Linked DNA regions of Prosthecobacter debontii. The protein of the gene in region 3 interacts with the protein of the main gene of each other region in a pairwise test. Links are inferred from orthologs where the notes say so. Each region holds a gene or a part of one and is shown on either strand. Other genes may lie near its edges. The genes, in order: dnaE, obgE and rplL.

The links.
Region 1: the proteins of rplL (region 3) and dnaE interact in binary tests that used the Escherichia coli proteins (3 or more experiments, as listed by UniProt). The link is inferred for Prosthecobacter debontii from one-to-one orthologs.
Region 2: the proteins of rplL (region 3) and obgE interact in binary tests that used the Escherichia coli proteins (3 or more experiments, as listed by UniProt). The link is inferred for Prosthecobacter debontii from one-to-one orthologs.

What each region holds. Positions count from the first base shown.
Region 1 is NZ_FUYE01000011.1:16,301-21,881, forward strand. Bases 803-4,906 are described here. They hold dnaE (DNA polymerase III subunit alpha), read right to left. Parts: upstream 4,600-4,906; coding sequence 1,003-4,599; downstream 803-1,002. Other genes in these bases: B5D61_RS15985 (hypothetical protein), read right to left, coding at 803-905; B5D61_RS15995 (transglycosylase domain-containing protein), read right to left, coding at 4,709-4,906. Outside these bases: B5D61_RS15980 (AAA family ATPase), read right to left, coding at 1-579; more of B5D61_RS15985, read right to left, coding at 708-802; more of B5D61_RS15995, read right to left, coding at 4,907-5,581. UniProt on the Escherichia coli protein: DNA polymerase III is a complex, multichain enzyme responsible for most of the replicative synthesis in bacteria. This DNA polymerase also exhibits 3' to 5' exonuclease activity. The alpha chain is the DNA polymerase catalytic subunit.
Region 2 is NZ_FUYE01000004.1:398,662-403,129, forward strand. The notes cover bases 954-3,944. They hold obgE (GTPase ObgE), read right to left. Parts: upstream 2,976-3,944; coding sequence 1,932-2,975; downstream 954-1,931. Other genes in these bases: B5D61_RS08385 (hypothetical protein), read left to right, coding at 954-1,910; vccD (Verru_Chthon cassette protein D), read right to left, coding at 3,237-3,896; vccC (Verru_Chthon cassette protein C), read right to left, coding at 3,918-3,944. In the rest of the region: more of B5D61_RS08385, read left to right, coding at 81-953; more of vccC, read right to left, coding at 3,945-4,468. UniProt on the Escherichia coli protein: An essential GTPase which binds GTP, GDP and possibly (p)ppGpp with moderate affinity, with high nucleotide exchange rates and a fairly low GTP hydrolysis rate.
Region 3 is NZ_FUYE01000006.1:348,094-352,246, forward strand. What follows is about bases 1,478-4,153. They hold rplL (50S ribosomal protein L7/L12), read left to right. Parts: upstream 1,478-2,461; coding sequence 2,462-2,845; downstream 2,846-4,153. Other genes in these bases: rplA (50S ribosomal protein L1), read left to right, coding at 1,478-1,777; rplJ (50S ribosomal protein L10), read left to right, coding at 1,801-2,331; rpoB (DNA-directed RNA polymerase subunit beta), read left to right, coding at 3,205-4,153. Outside these bases: transcription termination/antitermination protein NusG, read left to right, coding at 1-544; rplK (50S ribosomal protein L11), read left to right, coding at 606-1,031; more of rplA, read left to right, coding at 1,079-1,477. UniProt on the Escherichia coli protein: The binding site for several of the GTPase factors involved in protein synthesis (IF-2, EF-Tu, EF-G and RF3). Is thus essential for accurate translation.

The DNA.
Region 1 (5,581 bases), on a different replicon or contig from region 3:
CTCAGTGGCTGGCAGAAGTTCCTTGAGCGATTTCTCTCTTACCTGAATTTGTTTTTTACCTTTTTCGACAGTGCGAAGGCTCAGCTTTTCGACCTCGGGCACATACCATTTAAAGTTTGCCTCCACTAAATCGAATAAATCTTCTCGATCTCCACTTTTCAGGGATTCAAGAACCTGTACGGTCCCCTGTCCGTCAGCTTTAACAGTGGAAGAGTCAATCACGTCTTCAATGCCGCTGACACTACCGGGATGAATGTTATAAACCCAAACTGGTTCGGATGCCCTAATGAAGTCGCCGGATTTTTTATCATCCGTAGTGCAGCGAACTAATTTGTCGTCAAACCAACCTTGGATAGTTGTTTTCTCAAGCTGATAATTGACGTGCTTTTCAAGCGGGATGGGATCAGCGCTCACAAAATCTCTCTCAAAAGGCGTATGATTGCGGAAAGCCAATTGTAAGGCTCTCAGCAAATTACTCTTCCCCGATCCATTCGCTCCCACCACCAACGAAAAGGGCCGTAACTTCACCTCGGCGTCCACAAACGAGCGGTAGTTTTGGATTCGGATGCGAGTGATCATGAGAAAAGGCTACCGTCATCGCCGGAGCCTTGCAAGGCCCGACACACGCGGCAGCGTCCCAGAGGGCGGTGGGAAGTGATAGTGCCACTCAACCTTGCTCCATGGGCTCACCGCGCGGCTCCAGGGGCTCACTGCATGGCTCCGCGGGCACCCGGCACTGCTCGGCGAGCACCCGGCACTGCTCCACGGGCACCCGGCACTGCTCCGCGGGCACCCGGCACTGCTCCACGGGCACCCGGCACTGCTCCACGGGCACCCGGCACTGCTCCACGGGCACCCGGCATTGCTCCACGGGCACCCGGCATTGCTCCGCGGGCACCCGGCATGATGCCGCCTGAGACTGAAGGGGGGTTTATTGAGACTGGAGCGAGTCAATTAGCGCAAAATGCAATGATTGGCTGCTCTCAAGGCTTCGACGCCTGCCTACAGCCAAATCATGAGCTGCTGCACGAGATCCTTGGTCTGAGTCACACGGAAGTCATCGCCAGCCTGGAGGCGCACTTTGCTGCCGCCGTTGTAACTGAACTCGAAGATGACGGGCAGTTCGCCGGGGAACTTCACCAGCACCTCGTGGATTCGCTCCAGGTCGATCTGGCTGTGCTTGCGGCAGTCCAGACGGAGCACGAGCGGTTTCGGTGGCGGAGGTGGAGCGGCGGGTTTGGGGGCTGGGGGCTCGCTTCCGGCTTCACCCGCTTTGGGATCCCGGGCTTTTTTGGGCTGGAGCGGCTTGATGCTGCTGAGGGCAAAGCGGTTTCCTTCCGTGCGCTGGTCCTTCATGCAGCGGCAGCGGATCTCGAGCACGTTGCCGACCACCAAGAGCTCCTTGTGCTTTTCGTAGTCATCACTCCAGGCCATCATCTCGATCTGGCCGGTGAAGTCTTCAAAGGTGAAGGTGGCAAAGGGGCGATTGTCCTTCTTGGAGTATTTCACCTCCAGGGTGTTGATGATGCCCGCGATGGTGACCGTCTGCGGTTTGGCACTGGTGTCCACCTCCTCCAACGCGATGATGCGGGTCAGCTTATTGGATTCGAAGTGACCGCGATAGCTGTCGAGTGGGTGACCACTGACGTAGAAGCCGAGCAGTTCCTTTTCATACCCCAGGGTCTCTTCCAGCGTCCAGGGAGTGACCTTGACTTCGACTGTCGATTTTTTCTTCGGCGGGGCCATGGCGAAGTCATCGAAGAGACCGCCCTGACCCGCCTTTTTGTCCTTCTGCATCAGGGCTGCGGAAGCGAGCACCTGATCGAGCCGCGCGAACATGGAGGCACGATCCTCCTTGGTGAAGTCAAAGGCCCCGGCACGCACCAGGGACTCCATGATCTTCTTGTTCACGGACTTGGTGTCGAGGCGGGAGCAGAAGTCTTCGAGGCTTTTGTAAGGGCCATTTTTCCGCCGTTCTTCCACGGCTGTGTTCATGGCGCCTTCACCGACGTTCTTGATGGCTCCGAGGCCGAAACGGATGGCGTTCGGCGCATCGGTGGTGGGATCGGCGTCCTTCGTGCGCTCGGGTGAGAAGGCCATCTCGGACTTGTTCACGTCCGGCGGCAGGATGACGATGCCCATGCGCTGGCACTCGCTGACGAAGTTGGCAATCTTGTCTGTGTTGCTGACTTCGAGGCTGAGCACGCCCGTCATGAATTCGACCGGGAAATTGGCTTTCAAGTAAGCCGTGCGGTAAGTCACGATCCCGTAAGCTGCGGAGTGGGACTTGTTGAAACCGTATTGGGCGAACTTTTCCAGCAAGTCGAAGATCTCGTTCGCCAGCTTCGGGGCGATGCCGTTGGTCTTCTGACAGCCATCCACGAAGACGAGACGCTGACGAGCCATCTCCTGGGCATCCTTTTTACCCATGGCTCGACGCAGCAAGTCAGCCTGACCGAGGGTGAACCCAGCGAGCAAGTTCGCCGCCTGCTGCACCTGTTCCTGGTAAACCAGAATCCCGTAGGTTTCTTTGGAGATCTTCTCCAGCAGCGGGTGCGGATACTCCACCTGCTCCAGGCCCTTTTTACGGGCAATGAAGTCGGGAATGAACTGCATCGGCCCTGGACGATACAGGGCCAGAATAGCGATAATCTCCTCGATCTTATCGGGCCCCAGCTGCTTGCAGGTATTGACCATGCCGCCGGATTCCATCTGGAACACAGCGACCGTCTCGCCTCGTTGCAGCATTTCGAAGGTTTTCACATCGTCCAACGGAGCGTTGGAGGTGTTGTAATCCGGGAACCGCTTCTTCACCCAATACTCGGCCTCGTGAATGACGGTCAGGGTTTTCAAACCCAGGAAGTCCATCTTCAACATACCCAGCTCAGTGAGCGGCTTCATGGCGAACTGGGAAACGATTTCCTCTTCGTTGCCACGTGTCAGCGCGATGAAGTCATACAGCGGGCGATCCCCGATAACGACGCCGGCGGCGTGGATACCGGTGCCGCGGGTGATGCCCTCCAGGAAGGTGGCGTGCTTCCAAAGTTCCTGGGCGTTGCTGTCGGTATCGAGGTAGTTCTTCAGCTCGGGGTTTTTCTCGACCGCATCCTTGAGCGTGATGTTCAGCTCGGTGGGGATCATCTTGGAGAGGCGATCCGCATCGCCATAACTCCAGCCGAGCACACGGCCCACGTCACGAATCACGGATTTGGCGCCCATGGTGCCAAAGGTGATGATGTGGCTGACGCTCAACTCACCATACTTCTCGCGCACATACTGAATGACTTCGGGACGGCGGGTCTGGCAGAAGTCGATATCGATATCGGGAGGGCTGACGCGTTCCGGGTTGAGGAAACGTTCGAAAACCAGCTCAAAGCGCAGCGGGTCAATGTCGGTGATGCCGAGGACGAAGGCGACCACCGAACCGGCCGCCGAACCACGTCCCGGTCCCACGGGGATGCCGTGCTCACGCGCCCAATTGATGAAGTCCCAGACGATGAGGAAGTAACTGGTGAAGTTCTTTTCCGCCAGCAAGGCCAGCTCATAGTCCAGACGCTTGCGCAGGACCTCGTCATTGAGTGCACGGTCGCGTCCATAGCGGCGGATCAAGCCCTCCTCACAGAGGTGACGCAGATAGGCCACACGGTCCGGCCAATTGCCCGCCACGTCCCCCATCGGATACTGCGGGTAGCGGTCGATGCTGGTGGAGTCGAGCCGGATGTTGATGTTGCACTTCTCGGCAATCTCCAGGGTGGCGTCACAGGCCTCGGGAAATTCAGAGAACAGGGCGCGCATCTCCGCTGGGCTTTTGAAATAGACCTCGGGGGAGTAGGTGATGCGGTTCTGGTCATGCACGTTGGCTCCCGTGCCGATGCAGATCATGATGTCGTGGCTCTCATGGGCATCTCGATCCATGAAATGCACGTCATTGGTGGCCACGGTTTTTAGCCCGTAGCTTTTGCTCCACTTCAGAAGCTGCTCCGTGACGGTGCGCTGCTGCTCCATGCCATGGTTTTGCAGCTCCAGATAAAAGTTATCGGGCCCGAAGATCTCCACGAATTCACGCAGGCTCTTCTCTGCTTCTGCCGGGCGATCCGTCAGCAGCAGTTGATTGATCTCACCATTGATACAGCCACTCAGGCAGATGAGTCCCTTGCTATGCTTGCGCAGCAGGTCCTTATCGAGGCGGGGATTGTACCATTGGCCGTAGAGATGCGCCTCGGTGACGATGCGGGAGAGGTTTTCGTAGCCCTCGTTGCTGGAGGCCAGCAGGGTCAGGTGCGAAGCGCGTTTGCGGCCCTGCACTTCCTTTTTTTCGTGCATGGAGCCGGGGGCCAGATAGACCTCACAGCCGATGATGGGCTTCACGACCTTCGCCAAATCTTCAGGGCTGGGTTCTTCGCCTTTTTTGACCTTCGGCTTGGTCTTCAGAGCCGACATGTAAAGGTCAATGGCTCCATACAGATTGCCATGGTCCGTGATCGCCACGGCTGGCATCTGATACTTTTGCGCCCGCTTGACTAGATCCCCGATGCGGCAAGCGCCGTCGAGCAATGAGTAATCAGAGTGGACATGGAGGTGGACAAAGGAATCTGCCATTGGCCCACTCAACCTAGCCAGTTGCCGCTACATTTCGCCTCAAAAATGCGCGCGGCGGGAGATTTAGCCAATCCCGTAGGATCAGCTAGGTGAAGGAGAGCCTAAAGCCTCACAGCTCGATCTTCATCGGCGGCGGTGGCTTGAGCTGAATGATGGGCTGCTCGGTGGGATCACCTTCACCGACATCCACGGGCACCGCACGGAGGATGGGGGTGCCGTCGTCGTTGACGGGGCGGGCGCGGAGCACAGGCTTCTCAGAGTTGTAGGGATCATCACCGAGGATGATGGGGTCCTGGAGATGCACGGGCTCGATGTTCACGTATTTGTTAGCATCGGCCATCATCGCCGTGTTGGCATTCTGGACGATGGCTCGGTGAAAGGCGGCTAGATCGGCAGGCAGGCCTTCTCCGGTATGGATGGGACAGGTGGTATTGTAGCTCGTCCCTGGACGCAGGTATTCATAATAAGTGCTGCGGACGGAGCGCTCGACACCATCGGGACCTTTGACTTTGTCATAGCAGTAGTCCGTGGCACGCAGACCGCTCACGCGGCAGATTTCCACGCGATCGGCAGACTCCGGTGGATCGATTTCCTGAGGCGTGCGGCCCTTGGTGGAGGCATTGATGATGTCCGTCCAGATCGGCAGAGCCACTTTGTTGGAGAAGGCACCGGGATAAATGGTCTTTTGTTTGTCGAAGCCCACCCAGACACCGCAGGTGACGGAGGAGGTGTAGCCGAGGAACCAGAGGTCTTTAAACTCATAGTGCGTGCCCGTTTTTCCACCGGCAGGGAAATCACCCAGACCATACTCAATCGAGGGAGCCCCGGTGCCGCGATGCAGAGCTTCCGAGAGGCAAGTATGCACCTGATAGGCCGCGATCTCGTCCATGGCCCGGACCGGTTGGAGGGTCTTTTCATCCAGCTGATAGACCGTCTTGCCCCGGAAGTCCGTGATGCGCTGGATCAGGTGCTGTTTCGCTGG
Region 2 (4,468 bases), on a different replicon or contig from region 3:
ATGTGGCATTCGATATGCAGAATGAGAATGATAAACGGAATTGCCATTCGAAGCGTAACCACCTTTACTGTTCCCTTTTCATGCGTTTTTTCCCAACCAGCGCAGCCCTGCTCAGTATCTTTGTCGCATCTGCCTCTGCTCAACCTGTGTCACGACTGGTGTGGCAGCCTGTGCAAGAATACTTCATCCGCATTCAGCCCGGTAGAGCCCAGATGCCAGTCGAAGGCACGCAGCGGCTCAATTCATTTGTTTCCTACACTCATTTGGGAACCGACTTCGGGTTTCATGGGCCAGCAGAACACACGATTCAGTGGCAGAGTGATGAGATCTGTGTGCATCTCGGGCAAGATCCAGACTCTTGGGCAGGTCTTTGGCATAGTTTAGCCGGATTGGCTCGCGAGTCCTCGGAGGTGATGGATTTTGAGGCTCCTTGGCCAGTCTTTATAACGGCAAAGTACCAGCCGAAGGTGGTCAGTGTGATGCTTCAGGCTAAGGGCCAAGGTCGGCTCAAGCTGGAGATCAAATCCAACACGCAGGAGATGTTGTGGAGTGAGGTTTTAACGGTCGATAAACCCGAGTGTGAAACTTACATTCTGCCCGTGCCTTCCATGGCCATTCGGAACGCCAAGTTAATCAACTGGACGGCTGAATCTGGCAGTGAGGTGTGTGTGGACAACCTCAATCTGGGCGTGGAACTACCTGCGATTCCCTTCGATGAATACGTCGTCGCCGCATGCTACGCCAAACTCGCACGTTGTTATGATGCCAGTTCGGGCTTTGTGCGAGATCGAGCTCATACGGAGGCGGGTGCCTTCGAGTCAGTGAGCTCAACAGGCATGTTTGCCCTGATGACGGCTGCGGTTTCTCGGCCGCCACTTTCCATGGTGAGTCAGAAGGATGCCTCGAAGATCATTCGCACCATTCACAAAGCGGTCCGCAGCCTGGATCATCCCTACGGCTTGTTGCCCCACTTTGTGCGTCGCACAGCCACGGGTTACGCCATTCACCCAGGCACGGAGTTCAGTTCTGTCGATACGGCCATCTACTATCATGGTCTGCTCCTTGCGGCCGAAACTCTGCACGATGAAGACTTAAAGATGGAGTTACTCTCGGCTGTGGACCAGATCGATTTCAAGTCCCTCCATCTCACCGATGGTAGCATCAGCCATGGTTTAAAGGATGATGGTCGTAGCATTCTCCCTCACGGCTGGAATGACTGGGGGGGCGAGTCTGCGCTCGTCAAAATGTTAGAACGTATTGTCAACGATCATACGCCTCAGGTGAAAATGGAACGTCCCGGGCAGGCGTGGCAAGGCACGGGCTTTATCCCTGAAATCCAAAGTCTCTTTTATCCAGATTTTGATCGTGATGAGCCTGATTCATTGGATGGCGTGAAATGGCGTAGTGCAAGGGTGCGTATGCTGGAAGCTCAGCGCCAGTATATCCAGCGCACTTGGCCGCAGAGCCTACCCGCCCGGTTGGGAATTTACGGACTCTCGGCTGGGGAAGGAGAACATGGAGATCGCTACCAAGTGGGTGGGGTGGACTTGCCCGATCAAGCGATGATTCATCCGCACTACATCCTGATGTCAGCTTCATTGACTCAGCCCGCCGAGACTTATGCTCTCCTAGAGCGGATGGAGAAAGCGGGCTATTTCCCCCCCTGGGGACTGGTTGAAACCATCAGCATTACCGGTCACAGCTACCTACCAATGAACGGCTCGCTTAACGCCGCCTTTGAAGCTCTCGGGGCCTATCATTTGTTCGCAAAGAGCCGTGGGATCCCCGATGCCATCTATGAGGCCAGCCGCCAGTCTCCCGAGCTGCGCCGTGCGGTGGAGCTCTTTTTTCCACCGACTGCGAGGCCCATACAGTCGGCTGAACTCAGGGGAGCCCCTGGGACTCCCTGAGTTCAGAACCAACCCGAGCGATTATTTAAGAACCTCAAAAGTCTGCCCGATTTTTTTATCGAGAAATGCCCGCAATTTATCCAGCCCCTGCTCGGATTCGGCGGAGATTGGGAAGATCTTCACTCGTTTGAAGCGGTCTTTGATCCGCTCCACGTTCTCTTCAGCCCCCTCAACATCGATCTTATTAGCCAAGATAAACCAGGGGCGTTTAGACAGCTCTTTGGAATAAAGAGAGACCTCTTTGCGCACGATTTCCAGGTCCGCCACGGGGTCCCGCCCTTCAGTGCCAGCGGCGTCCACCACGAAGAGAAGAATGCGGCAGCGCATGATGTGGCGCAGGAAATCATGTCCCAGTCCTATGTTCTGGTGAGCTCCCTTGATTAGGCCAGGGATATCCGCCAAGGTGCCGCGACGATGGTCGCCAAAATGGATCACTCCCACCATCGGTTGTAGAGTGGTGAACGGATAATTGGCAATCTTGGGGCGAGCCGCGCTCAGTTTGGACAGCAGGGTGGATTTGCCTGCATTCGGAAAACCGACAAATCCAGCATCAGCAATGCTTCGGAGTTCAAAATGGAAAAAACCTTCTTCCCCTTCATCTCCAGGAGTGAATTCACGGGGCGCTTGGTGGGTGCTCGTTTTAAAATGCACGTTGCCTTTGCCACCCTTGCCACCTTTGCAGAGCACAAATTCCTGACCTACATCGGTTAGATCTGCAAATGGCTCATAACGAGTGACGATGTCGCCCGTCTCAGGATCCTCTTCCTCAATGATCTTGGAGACGACGGTTCCGCTTGGGACCTTGAAAATCTCATTATCCGCGCTCTGGCCGGTGCAAAGATTGCCCCCGCCTTTATGACCGTCTTGGGCGATCAGCTTGGCATTGAAGAAAAACTGCCGCAGCGTGTTCGTGCTGGAGTCCACCTTGAGAATCACATCCCCTCCGCGCCCTCCATCACCGCCATCCGGGCCGCCTTTGGGACGAAACTTACCGCGATGAAAGTGCATGCTTCCATCCCCGCCTTTGCCAGCGCGAGCGTAAACTTTGATTTGGTCGACAAACATGAACCGGGCATGTAACCCGGTTTCCCGCCTGACTCAAGCCGTTCGCGCTTTTATTGTCAGTATGGGGCATTTCGGCGGGTGGAAAGCCCTACTATACAGGTAACCTTAGCACTCGCGGCAGGACGGGCATCTTCTCCTGCAGGTGTTTTTGAACCCGCGAGTACCTTGACTGCTTTGCTGGTCTTTAGGGAAGAATATCGGGCAGCAAGGGGGGCGGCCCCCCGGAATCTCACAGGATGGCTTGCGCCTCATTCAGCCGTCTCACTCAGGCCGATACACCTCCAGTTTAGCTGTCACAGGATCGATTTGAACGGTGTAGAAATTGGCAGGGAGCTTTTCAGAGGAAACGGCTGGATGCTCGATGAGCGTGAAATGCCAAACTCCCACCTCAGGAAGATCTGTGGAACCATCAGGTCTGAACCGAATGGCCACATACTCACGCGATCCATCGGCCGCTAACTCTTCCTCGGAAGGCAAGGTCCATACACTGGAAAAATCTGGATTTTCACTGAGAGCGATGCCGTCCGGCAAAGTTTCACGCGGCCCTATTTTTTCGAGTTGGGTTGCGGCATGAGAGGTCTCCTCCTCTGTTGAAGAAGCATCCGCGTCACCTTCGACCCAATGAAAAAGCTGCACGGCCTGCCCCGAACGACCATCCGCTGTGACCGCTGAAGGTGCTTTATAAAAACGCAGTTCCACATCAGAGGAAAAGGTGATCGCCAGCCCTTGTGCCTCCACCAGTTTGCCTGTTAAAAACTCGCCCGCAGCTGTCAGTCGGCTAGCTCTGATGATGCTTAGCATCGGTGGTGCAGCCAAGGCCAGAAGAAGACTCAGAATGAGAATGACACACAGACTTTCGAGCAAGGTGAAAGCCTTGCTGCGTTGAGATTGGTGATGCAGTGAAAAAAGTGAACTCTTCATGATGATCTAGAGAGCTAGCGGTCAGTAAGTGCTGCTGTCCCATGCCGCATTGCGGAGAGTGATGGTGGTGGTAAAGACCCGATAATTTACCCGCTGCCGATTGAGATACTGCTTCAGGCGATCCAGATCTCTTTCATAATGCTGAGCATCTTCGAAAGGAGCTTCAGCGAGTTGACTGAGGGCCAGTGCCTCAGCATCGCCACCGCGGCCTAACCACTGGCGTGTGGAGTCCTCCTCTCCAGCCACCAAGGTCACTCGCACCTGAGGGGGCAATAGATGCTGTGTCCCCTGATGAATGCTGCCATCTGTACGCACCACAGGACTTTCTACATCGGGGGTCTGATTCTCGACATCTCGAGAATTGTAGCGGTATCCAGGTGCAATCCAGTAAGCTTTCCGGCCCGACTCCGGAGACAGCGTGTCCGATGGCACTTGAGCTGAGAACAGCAGAAGCAGGATGTTGTCTGCGATCGGGCGTGAGACCGCTTCCAGATTTTGCTGATACCAGTGACGTTGAGTGTAAACGGCGTTACCCAGCAGATCATCTCCCTGTTGAGCCACTCTTTCCGCGG
Region 3 (4,153 bases):
TCAATGGTATGTGATCCATGTGCGCTCCGGCTTTGAGCAAAAAGTCCGGGACAGCATGTTGCGCCGTATCCAGACCGAAGAGATGGGGGACTACATTTATGAAGTGCTGGTGCCCACGGAACGCGTCTCCGAAGTGAAAAAGGGCAAGCGCTCCGAAACCAATCGGAAATTTTTCCCCGGCTACGTCATTGCCAACTGCTACCTGCTCAATGAGCACAATCAGCTGGTGGATAAGACTTGGTATTTCGTGAAGGAAACCGATGGCGTGCTGAACTTTGCCGGCACCAAGGACCACCCGATCCCCATGCGTCAGCGTGAAGTGGATGGCATGTTGGCCCAGGTCCGTGATAAGGATGAATCCGTGGTGCCAAAAATCGCCTTCTCCGTGGGAGATACCGTGCGTGTGGCAGACGGGCCTTTCGAAAGCCAAAACGGTATCATCGAAGAAATCGATCCTGAGCGCGGCGTGCTGCGTGTCTCTGTCAATATCTTCGGCCGCTCCACCCCCGTGGATCTGGAATACTGGCAGGTGGAAAAAGCCTAGTCCTGATGCCCTGGCTCCGTGCCAGCCTCTCTCCTCAATCTCAAGTAAGCGAACACAAAACATGGCCAAAGAAATCGTCAAACTCATCAAGCTCCAGATCAAGGCTGGTGCTGCCAACCCTGCTCCGCCCATCGGTCCTGCGCTCGGTCAGGCTGGCGTGAACATCATGGCATTCTGTAAGGAGTTCAACGCAGCCACCCAGAAGGCTGGCGGTGATGTCCTCCCAACCGTCATCACGGTTTACAAAGACAAGAGCTTCACCTTCATCACGAAGCAGCCTCCAGCGTCTAACATCCTGAAGAAGGTGGCGAACATCGCCTCCGGCTCCGGTGAAGCCGCCAAGAAGAAAGTGGCCAAGATCACCAAGGCCCAGCTTCTGGAAGCCACCAAAATGAAGATCGTGGACCTGAACACTCAGGACCTCGAGCGCGCCTCCCGCATCATGGCAGGCACCGCCCGCCAGATGGGCATCGACATCATCGACTAATTCAACCGCAGGAGAACGGAAGACCGCTCGCCAGCACTGCACACCACATGATAACACGAAGCAAAAGATACAAGAAAGCTGCCGAAATGGTTCCGGCAGGAAAGATCTTCTCACTCGAAGAAGCTGCCGAACTCGTGCGCAAATTCCCAGGCACGAAGTTCAACCAAACGGTGACTCTGTCCTTCCACATGGGTGTGGACCCGAAGAAGGGCGACCAGATGATCCGTGGCACTTGCCCGCTGCCTCATGGTTCTGGTAAAACGGTTCGCGTCGCCGTGTTCGCTGTCGGCGCAGCCGCTGAAGCCGCCAAGGCCGCCGGAGCTGAGTTGGTCGGTTTCGAAGATCTCATCGCCAAGGTGAAAGATGGTCAGATGGATTTCGATGTCGCCGTCGCCACCCCCGCTGCGATGAATGAAGTTCGTAAGCTCGGTAAGCAACTCGGACCTCGCGGTTTGATGCCTAACCCAAGAACAGGCACCGTGACCGACGACGTCGGTGGTGCTGTGAAGGCGGTGAAAGCCGGTCGTGTGGACTTCAAGCTGGATAAGAACGGCAACATCGCCGCCACCATCGGCAAAGTCGCTTTCGACGTCAGCGCCCTGGCTGAGAACGGCAATGCTTTGATCGACGCGATCGTCCGTGCTAAGCCTGCCACCGCTCGTGGTAAGTATGTGCACAGCATCACGCTGGCTGCGACGATGTCGCCCGCTCTGCGCATTGATGTCTCCAAGTATGTGAAACTGTAATCCCTGAGGAAGACAAGACACCTATGAAAGCTGAAAAGACACTCCTCATTGAAGACCTGCTGAGCCGGGTCAACTCCTCCCCGTTCCTCTTCGTCGTGGATTACACAGGTCTCACCGTGGACAAATTCGCTGAGCTGCGCAAGCGCTTGGCCCCCACCGGTGCTGAGATCCACGTCTTCAAAAACACTCTCGTGAAGAAGGCTGCTGAGCGCGCCGGTTATCCAGAGTCCCTTGCACCTTTCTTGACGGGCCAGAGCGCCTTCGTCACCGGTGCTCAGGACGTCTGCGCAGCTGCCAAGATCATGAAGAACTTCGCGGCTGAGTTCGAGAAGCCTAAGATCAAGGCTGGCGTCCTCGACGGCGCTCTTCTTGACGCGAACGGCATCAAGGCTCTGGCAGATCTGCCTTCCAAGGAAACCCTCCAGGCCCAGTTACTTGGCGTCCTTCAGGCACCTGCCTCCGCTCTGGTCCGCCTCCTCAACGAGCCTGCTGCCTCCCTGGCACGCGTGCTCAAGGCCAAGGCCGACGCCGCTGGCGAGTCCGCCGCTGCTTAATTCCCACCCCTTTGATCCGATGGCGGCTTCGGCCGCCTGAACATAACACCCAATGGTTCCTTGCCGGAGCGAAAGCTTTCTCTCTTAAACAACCTGGTGCTCCAGGAAACGGCGATACCGAAATACCCATATGGCAGACCTGACTAAAATCGTTGAAGAACTGAGCGGCCTTACCGTGCTGGAAGTCGCTGAACTCGTGAAATCCCTGGAAGACAAGTGGGGCGTGAGCGCCGCTGCTCCTATCGCTGCTGCTGCTCCTGCAGCTGGTGGTGCTGCTCCTGCAGCCGCTGCTGAAGAGAAGACTGAGTTCGACGTCGTCCTGGTTGACGGTGGCGCAAACAAGATCGCCGTGATTAAAGAAGTCCGCGGCGTTGTCGCTGGCCTCGGCCTTGCTGAAGCGAAGAAGCTCGTTGAGAGCGCTCCGCAGAAAGTCAAGGAAGGCGCTAAGAAAGAGGAAGCTGAAGAGATCAAGAAGAAGCTCGAAGCTGCCGGCGCTAAAGTGGAGATCAAGTAACCTCCCATCCTTTCCCGAGTGCCGTCCCCTGGATGGCACTCGGCTGAAGGGAGACTTCCCAAAGACCCTCCTTTCTGAAAATATCCCAATCTCGCATGCCCCGCCCTCTGGTCCGCATCTCTCTGACACTCCGAAGCGTATGCTTGGGAAAAGAGGGAGCCACGCTGGAAGCGGGCTTCGTATCATCTATTTCACCGCCTGAACGGGGACCCGCGTCCGCGTTCTGGTTTCGTCATTTTCACGCTGAGGGACTCAGTGATCCGGCTGGCTGCCGGGTCGTGTGATCCTCAGTGCCGCAGGTTTCACCGCCTGCACCCAGCCACCGCCGTTGCCACCCCGCCGTCTCCCTCACCCTGTATATGTCCCAGCGCACCAACTTTGGCAAAATCCACGAAGTCTCCGAGCCGCCGAATCTGATCGAGATTCAGCTCCGCTCGTATGAGGAGTTCCTGCAGAAGAACATCCTCCCCTCCAAGCGCAAGGAAGTCGGCCTTCAAGCGGTGTTCAAGGAAGTTTTCCCCATCGAGAGCTATGATGCTAAGATGACGCTCGATTTCGTGCTGTATGAAATCGGCGAGCCGAAGCTTTCCTCCCTGGAAGCCATCCGTGAGGCAGAGACCTACAGTGCCCCTCTTTACGTCACTTTTGAACTGCGTGACGAAGCCGGTGCTAAGCAGGAGCGCGTTTACATGGGCGAAGTGCCCCTGATGACCGACCGCGGCACCTTCGTGATCAATGGCGCTGAACGTGTGGTGGTCAGCCAGCTCCATCGTTCCCCTGGCATCTGTTTCGAAAGCAGCCAGCACCTTAATGGCCGCTGGCTCTATGGCTTCCGCATCATCCCTGACCGCGGCACCTGGTTGGAAGTCCAGTTTGACACCAACGACCTCCTTTACGTTTATCTCGACCGCCGTCGTCGCCGTCGGAAGTTCCTGGCCACCACGCTCCTGCGTGTCATCGGCTACTCCACGGACGAGGAGATCCTCAAGCTGTTCTACAACATCGAGGACATGAAGCTGAAGGAGAACCTTCCTGAGGAAGAAATCTCCGCCAAGCTGCTGTTCAAGGACATCCTGGACGGTGAACTCATCGTGGCCCGCGCCTATGAGCCTCTCACCGCCGGTGTTGTCCGTCAGCTAATCCAGCTCGGTCACAAGACCGTGAAGGTAATCACCGCCTCCCAAGACGACCTCATCGTCACCTCTCTGCGCAAAGATCCTGCCAAGGATGAAGACGAGGCCCTCAAAGAAATTTACCGCCGTCTGCGCCCAGGTGATCCTCCAACGATCCCGAACGCTCGCGCTCTGG